Regions from separate parts of the Paenibacillus sp. FSL K6-1122 genome, predicted to be linked through region 2. Evidence: riboswitches for the same ligand, from Rfam matches in the RefSeq annotation. Region 2 holds a riboswitch; the other holds the start of a gene.

Region 1 (4,217 bases), 3.4 Mb from region 2:
CGCCTCAATTCCGAGTTCTTCTGAGCTTTTGCCAGCGAGCAACTCAGCGATAAGCCTGCCTGTTATCGCACTAAGCAAGATACCGTTGCGGTAATGTCCAAAGGCGGCGAACAACCCGGGAATACTCTTGCAAGCACCTATATAAGGCAGTCCATCGGGAGTTGCCGGCCTTACGCCTGCCCACGCTCGTATAAATTGTGCTTCCTTCATCCCAGGCACCCAGTGGGTAGCCGCTGTTAGCAGCTTCTGAACACCCTGTACAGAAACGTTCAAATCCGTTCTGCCTGGCAGACTGGTTGCCCCAAGCCAAACCTCTCCATTGGCTTTGGGAACAATATAGATATCCTCTGCATACACCGTTCTATCAGGTCTGTACCCTGCATGTTCATCTGAGAACTGAACGGCGGCTATTTCACCTTTTACCGACCACACAGGCAAGCTCAGATTCACATGTCTCATCAACTCTTCACTCTGTAATCCAGCCGCTATAATGACATGTTTGCATTTCATCTCACCGATCGATGTGGTGATCCCCTGCACACCGTGTTCGTTTGCTTGCACACGTATATCCTGTATGTCCTCCATAACCCGTGCTCCCAATGCTTGAGCGGATTCAGCATATGCCTTCGTTAGATGGACAGGAAGAATCTCACTCTCGTAAGGTCTGTAGTAGGCTCCATACGTATCTCTGTTAAGCCATGATGCCTCCTGTTGCACAACGGAACGGTCCCACCACACCTCATCAGCAGAAGCAGACAACGCAGACTTCCGATTGTCCTTATAACTACTTAATTCACTGTATGAACAAAAAGGAGTTAGGAATCCCTGGCGTTGCAGACCAGTCTCTACCTCACTGAGTGTAGCCATTAGCACCTGTTGCTCGATAAGTAACTGCCTGCTCTGCCTGGCGAGCTTAGCCATCAAAGGATGAGCAAAATCCTCACTGTCTGCTGCCAGCATCCCAGCCGCTGCGCAAGAAGTCCCTCCTGCAATCGCCGAACGCTCCAGTAACAGCACATCCTGTCCACGGGAAGCAAGCTCATACGCAATGGCACATCCAACAACGCCTCCGCCTACAATAATCGTTTCTGCATAAATCTTATCCGGTCTATCAGTAATGATCTTTTTCATCCTCTCATCTCCTTGATTCAGCGGCTCAAACTTTCTGTAGCAACGATAGCCTGCCTTAATGATTCAGCGGCCCGATCCGGGGAATCGCTCGCCCATACATTCGAAATCACAGCGACTCCCTGTGCGCCTGCAGAGCGAATAGCGTGAATGTTTCCCGGTTCGATGCCCCCAATCGCCATGACAGGAATGGAGACACCAGAGCACACTTCAGCCAGAGCATATAATCCTCTTGGTTCAAGATCAGGCTTACTGTTGGTTGAGTAGACATGCCCGAAGAAAAGGTAATCGGCTCCCCGTTCTTCAGCGATTTTTGCCTCATCGTTTGAATGAACAGATACACCCAGACGAAGTCGCTGGACATTGCTTATAACAGCAGGGTTGTAGTTACGTATAGCCTCTTGCCCCCAATGTACACCGCCATAGATGTCATTCTGTGGTGGCAGTTCTGAACCATTGATAACGATGCGACAAGACGGAACGCCAACACCACGCAGACTTTCAGCCCAACCGATCTTTTGTTGCCACGAGAGTTGTTTCTCTCGTATATGGATGTAGTCCACCCATGGCCAAACGTCCTTTGCAGCTTTTACAAAAGATGCTTGATTCCCTACACCCGTAGATACAACATGCAGTTCAAATGATCCGTGTACACGTTCATGAGAAATTACCGTACTTTTCATCTCCTTCCATGCGTGAATGCTATGAAAACACAAAAAAGCCACTCCCGTAGGGGAGTGGCTGCGTATTAATTATAGGACCAGATGACTGACTGATACATACAGTTCATTTCGTGCAATAAAGCTATAGACCTTATAGCCATAACGTTATACACGCAACTGCATGTTTCAATTTACTAAGCAAGACGGTTGAATTCTTTCGAATTGCCGTTTGCTCACGTCATTCACTGAAACGCGCTCGCCACTTCCCTACGCTGGTATGATCCAGATCAGGTGCAAAGGGTCCGGAATCGCATTCTTCCATCTCAGCCACATCGTGCGGCCCCCCTAGTGTTCATATGAAGTTGTAGCCTATGTTACCATAGAAGGATTTTTTTGTCACCGTTCATTTCTATTAAGCGTTGCTTGAATTGTCTAGTTTTTCTCAGACCATTCTTCAACATTCCATGTTTTGGTAACCCAACCCTCGTAGAAATCAGGTTCATGAGATACCAGCAACACCGTTCCCTTGAATTCTTGCAAGGCACGCTGTAACTCAGCTTTAGCTGTGACATCCAAATGGTTCGTCGGCTCATCGAATAGAATCCAGTTGCTTTCACGCATCAAAAGTTTGCATAGACGAACCTTGGCTTGCTCTCCACCACTCAGCATGTTAAGCGGACGGGTAATGTGCTCATTTTTCAACCCGCAACGAGCGAGATGACCCCGGACTTCATTTTGGGTCAAATGTGAAAACTCATTCCACACATCCTCAATCGGCGTGATATTCCCAGCACGAACTTCCTGCTCAAAATAGGCCGTTTCGAGATAATCTCCCAAGAAAGTCTTTCCACTGAGTGGAGATATTTTTCCCAGGATGGTTTTCAGCAGTGTTGATTTACCCACACCATTACAACCTACGATGGCAATTTTTTCACCACGTTCAATTGTCATTGTCATTTTAGGCAGCAAAGGATACGTATATCCAATTTCAAAATCAATGCCCTCAAAGACCGTTTTGCTGCTCGCGCGGGCATCCTTGAATTTGAACGTTGGTTTGGCCGCTTCATCTGGACGATCAATACGTTCAATTCTGTCCAGTTGCTTCTCCCGGCTCTTCGCTCGACCAGAAGTTGAAGCACGTGCCTTGTTACGCTGAATGAAATCTTCCTGCTTCTTGATGTACTCTTGCTGCTTCTCGTACGCATCAATATGCTGGGCTTTATTCATATCAGCCATCTCGAGGAACTTGTTATAGTTCGCTGCATATCTCGTTAATTTGGCAAATTCCAAATGATAAATGACATTTACGACTTCATTCATGAATTCCGTGTCATGGGAGATTAAAAGAAACGCATGAGGGTAGTCCTTCAGGTAACGTGACAACCATTCAATGTGTTCTACATCCAGATAGTTGGTCGGCTCATCCAGCAAAAGAGCTGTAGGTTTCTCAAGCAGAAGCTTGGCCAGAAGCACCTTGGTACGTTGTCCACCACTTAGAGCTGCGACATCCCGATCCAGACCAATTGCGGACAAACCAAGTCCATTGGCCATCTCTTCCACTTTTACGTCAATCAGATAAAAGTCGCCCTGTTCCAGTTGTTCCTGAATATCGCCCATCTCTTCCAGCAACTGCTCCAGCTTATCTGGATCTGCATCTGCCATCTGGTCCGTTATATTCATCATTTCTTTTTCTAATTCAAGCAACGGAAGGAATGCATCTTTAAGAACGTCACGAATGGTTTTGCCTGGGGTAAGCTTCGTGTGCTGATCCAGATATCCATAACGGACCTTAGGTGTCCATTCCACTTTTCCACTATCTTTAAGCAATTTACCGGTAAGGATGTTCATTAATGTGGATTTACCCACACCATTGGCACCAACAAGTCCTACGCGCTCTCCGGCAAGTAAACGAAACGATACATTTTTAAATAACGTGCGATCTCCAAAATTGTGACTTACGTTCTCTACTGACAATAAACTCATAAGATGAGGTTGCTCCTATCTATTAGACATTACTTTTGTTATTGTTCCGAAACCCTATTCTAGCACAGGTCCCGTCTTTTCTGAAAGTAATGTAAACAGTTCAGGAACCTCTTACATGATTTTATCATACAGGCTACCCTAACGATTAGAGCATTTATATTCAAAATAGCCTTGTGCAGCTGCTTGTCTTGCGTCTGTAAACACCTCTTCAGCACGGTAACCATTACCACATGTGGAGGGGTAATAGTACTTGATACCCGTTAAAGGATCTACCCCACCTACGATGGCCGTTTTCTTCACAAGTCTGCCTCCACCGATCGCATAATTGTTGATCTTTTGGTCACCCACACCTATACCTTGGATAAAGGCCATAATCCCTGTATCGTTAATGGAGTTGTACCAATCTTCCTGCGCAATCAGGGGCATCGTAAACGTATAGGAAAT
Region 2 (4,217 bases):
AGTAACCCACTGTGCCATAGATTGAAGAACATCATGACCAAGACCATTCCTATACACATCATTAATCCGAAAATAATTTGTTCCTTCTTGCTGGTTGGCAATTCTCTCATCCTCTCTGTTTACCTTCGTAATTATAGAGATGAGGAAACCCTTCACATAAGTGAACATTCTGTGAACAACTGTGATTTTTCCAATTTAAAACTATATTTGACAACCATGTAGTACAGCTCTATGATATCCCTTAAAATGGTAGAAACATTCACTACATAAGGAGGTTTTGATTGTGAGTTTTCAAAAGCGCATTGACCACGTCGGCATTGCCGTTCGTGATCTGGAGACCACGCTGCGTTTCTACACGGAGATCGTTGGTCTTGAATTGAAAGACCGGGTAACCCATACTAACGGCGTCATTCAGCTCGCCTTTCTCGGCTTCAATGGAAGTAACGAGACTGAGATTGAGCTAATTCAAGGATACAGCGACAAGCTGCCTTCCGAAGGTACGGTGCACCATTTTGCGATCCACGTGGATGATCTTGATTCTGAGTACAAACGCATTCAATCCACCGAAGCCGAATTTATCGATGGAGAGATTATTACACTACCTAACGGTTACCGCTATTTCTTCATCTATGGACCTGAAAAGGAATGGATTGAGTTCTTCCAGCGCTAAGAAATGGAGCTGATTTCATGAACATTTTAATTACCGGCGCAGCCGGAAAAATTGGACGTGACTTGTCCCAACACTTGTCAGAGACATTTCACCTGCGACTAACGGATTTGAATATCGACAGACTGCATACGTATCAAGGGACAGGCCATGAGATCATGACACTGGATGTGACAGACCCCGAAGCCTGTCAGCATGCTTGCGAAGGCATGGATGTGGTTGTACATCTGGCGGGAGATCCTTCCCCGCATGCCGGATTTTATGAATCGTTGTTGGACATCAATATCAAAGGCACATTTAATGTATTCCGTGCAGCCAAGGACCAAGGTGTACGAAGAGTCATTCTGGCAAGCAGTGCACAGACGATTGAGGGGTATCCCATTGATGCTCAGGTCTATCCGGACATGCCGACACGCCCACGGAATTTGTACGGGGTTAGCAAATGTTTTGGAGAATCGCTCGCTTCCTATTTTGCGTATACCGAAGGTTTACAAAGTGTTGCGGTGCGTATAGGTGCATATGATGATTTTCAACCGGACGGACCCGTGCTGGAGGCAAGGGATATGAGCGCGTATATTAGTCCAGCTGACTTGTGTGATTTGATGTTCAAAGCAATTACAACTACCGATCTGGAACCCTTCACCATACTGCATGGGATCTCGAATAATCGGTTTAAACGATTAAATCTGGAAACCACTCAGAAACAGGTAGGTTATGACCCAAAATCCGATGCTTTTGCACTCAGTCAGATTGCCTTATATGATTCCCCACGATAATTATTGAAAATAACACATCCAAACAGGCTGTTATACATATGTATAACGGCCTGTTTGATAACTTATACGTGTCCCTATCCAGTTCATGACTGGACACGTTCCACCGGCTGGCCTATAATTACACCTAGTAATGCCCGTAACTTCATAGTTTCCCAGGGGAGTCGGAATTGGCCGGCTGAGAGTGTATCCCACCAAGATACTAACCCTTAGACCTGATCTGGATCATGCCAGCGTAGGAATCGGAGTATATCGAAATGGCACAGCCCTATGGCTGAACGCCACCTCTCTAACGCCTGCACGCGTCCCGGAATACGGGGCGCTTTTTTAATGTTCTTTTATATAGCCAGAGAGCTAAAAAAAGTGACGTTATCCAGATCTCAACTGGTATAAATCTGTCGATTTATGCAAGATGATTGGATATGAAGCCAAGGAGTACCCCGTGCCAATCGGCCGGACATACCGAAGGAGAGAACCACAGATGAAATGGCGTAAAACGATGGGATTGTTGCTCTTATGCGTGCTTATGGTGACTGTAGCCGCATGTGGTGGCAAAGAAGCTGCCCCAGCTGGGCAGAACGGCAACACAAATACGGAAAGCAGCAACGAAGGTGACACTGCCGCCCTGAAAGATATTAAAGTGGTGCTCGACTGGACACCAAATACGAATCATACCGGCCTGTATGCAGCTGTAGATCAAGGTTTTTATAAAGCCGAAGGCTTGAACGTGGAGATTGTACAACCAGGTGCCGGTGGCGCAGATACAATGGTTGCCTCCAATGAAGTGCCTTTTGGCGTAAGTTATCAGGAGAGTGTAACTCAAGCCCGCACACAGGGTCTTCCATTGGTCTCCATCGCAGCAGTTATTCAGCATAATACATCTGGTTTCGCTGCTCCGGCGGATCGGAATATCAAGTCACCGAAAGATTTTGAAGGTAAAACCTATGGCGGTTGGGGTTCCCCAGTCGAAGAAGCCGTGATGCAATCCATTATGGAAGGCGACGGAGCCGATGTATCCAAAGTGAAAAACATTAATATGGGTGACGCCGACTTTTTCACCGCAGTAAAACGGGACATTGATTTTGCGTGGATTTTCTACGCCTGGACGGGGATTGAAGCCGAACTGCGCGGGGAACCGATCGACATGTTATATGTGAAGGATTATTCAGATGCACTGGATTATTACACGCCTGTCCTCGTAACAAACGAGCAAACGATCCAAAACGACCCTGAGTTGGTGAAAGCATTCCTGAAAGCCACTTCAGAAGGATATCAATACGCAATTGATCATCCCGAAGACGCAGCGAACATTCTGATCAAGGCCGTACCGGATCTGGACAAAGACCTCGTACTGGCAAGCCAGAAGTGGCTTAGTCCCAAGTACACAGATGACGCCCCGCGCTGGGGTGAGCAAAAACAGAAAGTGTGGCAGAACTACACCGACTGGATGTTTAGCAAAAAACTGCTCGATGAACAGATCGATGTGAGCAAGGCATATACGAACGAGTTTTTACCCCAATAAAATTTCTCATATAAAACGAACTTAATATTTACACGATGACGGAGAGGACAGAAATAACGTGAAAAAGCGAAGCGGTCGCCTTTATCACCGGATTTTCCCTTTAGAGAAAGGGAATCAAAAAAATCTGGGGATAACAGCGATTGGAAGGTTATTCTGTCATCGAAGTGGCAAGTGTAACAGTCATTAGTTCATTTTATTTATCACGAAAGGAGCCGTGATCTCTCATGGCAAGCACACTACTTAGCATTCAAGTTATTCCCAAAACGCCAAATGGCGAGAACTCTTATCCTTACGTTGATCGCGCCATTGAAGTTATTCAGCAATCCGGCCTGAAATATCAGGTGAACGCGCTCGACACCACAATGGAGGGGGAACTGGAGGAACTGCTGGAAGTTGTACGTAAAATGCACGAGGTACTTGTGGAGGCTGGCAGCCCAAGCATCATCTCCCAGATCAAAATCGCCCATAGCCCTACTGGCTTCAGCATGGATACCCTGACGGAGAAGTATCGCTAATGCCTGCCTATTTCAAAAGTGTATGGCCGCCCATTGTGGCGGTTATTCTCTTTATAGCGATATGGCAGGGAGCCGTCTCCCTCTTCCATATTGAGAAATGGATGCTGCCTGCACCGTCCGACATCGCCCGCGAAGCGGCAACCCAGGCCGAACGACTTGGCATGCACGCTTCTGCAACCATTCAGTTAACGCTGATTGGATTCGCCGCTGGAACAGCGGTTGGATTACTGATTGCGATGGTGCTGCATTTAGTCCCTTTTCTCAAGTCAGCCCTGTATCCTTTACTTATTCTTAGTCAAAATATCCCAACCATTGCGCTCGCACCGCTCCTGTTAATCTGGTTTGGATTCGGGCTGTTGCCAAAGCTGATTACGATCATCCTGGTATGTTTCTTCCCCGTTGCAGTGGCGGCCATGGATGGCTTGACCCGTACTGACGCCGCGATGATGAACTATATGCGCATGGCTGGTGCGAAACGTCACCATATCTTCTGGAAGCTGGAGCTCCCCCATGCGCTGCCATCCGTGTTCTCCGGTGTCAAAATTGCCGCTACCTATAGCGTGATGGGTGCCATCATCGCCGAATGGATTGGTGCAGACAAGGGTATTGGTTATTATATGATGCTGCAAAAGTCGGCTTATCGCACCGATCGTCTATTCGTGGCGATCATGATTATTGTCGCGCTCAGCTTGCTGCTCTTCCTGTTCATTGCCCTGCTGGAGAAGCTGCTCGTGCGCTGG

Evidence for each region. Region 2 has a riboswitch for thiamine pyrophosphate ahead of NSQ20_RS02315 (ABC transporter substrate-binding protein). Riboswitches for the same ligand answer to the same signal wherever they lie in the genome.
Region 1: another riboswitch for thiamine pyrophosphate. It lies ahead of NSQ20_RS18910 (thiamine phosphate synthase); the one in region 2 lies ahead of NSQ20_RS02315 (ABC transporter substrate-binding protein).

The regions. Positions count from the first base shown of each region.
Region 1 is NZ_CP150272.1:4,194,043-4,198,259, forward strand. It holds gene thiO (glycine oxidase ThiO) at 1-1,131, opposite strand, end outside; gene NSQ20_RS18910 (thiamine phosphate synthase) at 1,149-1,811, opposite strand; TPP riboswitch at 2,038-2,147, opposite strand; gene NSQ20_RS18915 (ABC-F family ATP-binding cassette domain-containing protein) at 2,223-3,773, opposite strand; gene NSQ20_RS18920 (hypothetical protein) at 3,912-4,217, opposite strand, start outside.
Region 2 is NZ_CP150272.1:487,653-491,869, reverse strand. It holds gene NSQ20_RS02330 (hypothetical protein) at 1-110, opposite strand, end outside; gene NSQ20_RS02325 (VOC family protein) at 284-670, shown strand; gene NSQ20_RS02320 (NAD(P)-dependent oxidoreductase) at 688-1,443, shown strand; TPP riboswitch at 1,588-1,700, shown strand; gene NSQ20_RS02315 (ABC transporter substrate-binding protein) at 1,922-2,962, shown strand; gene NSQ20_RS02310 (thiamine-binding protein) at 3,187-3,477, shown strand; gene NSQ20_RS02305 (ABC transporter permease) at 3,477-4,217, shown strand, end outside.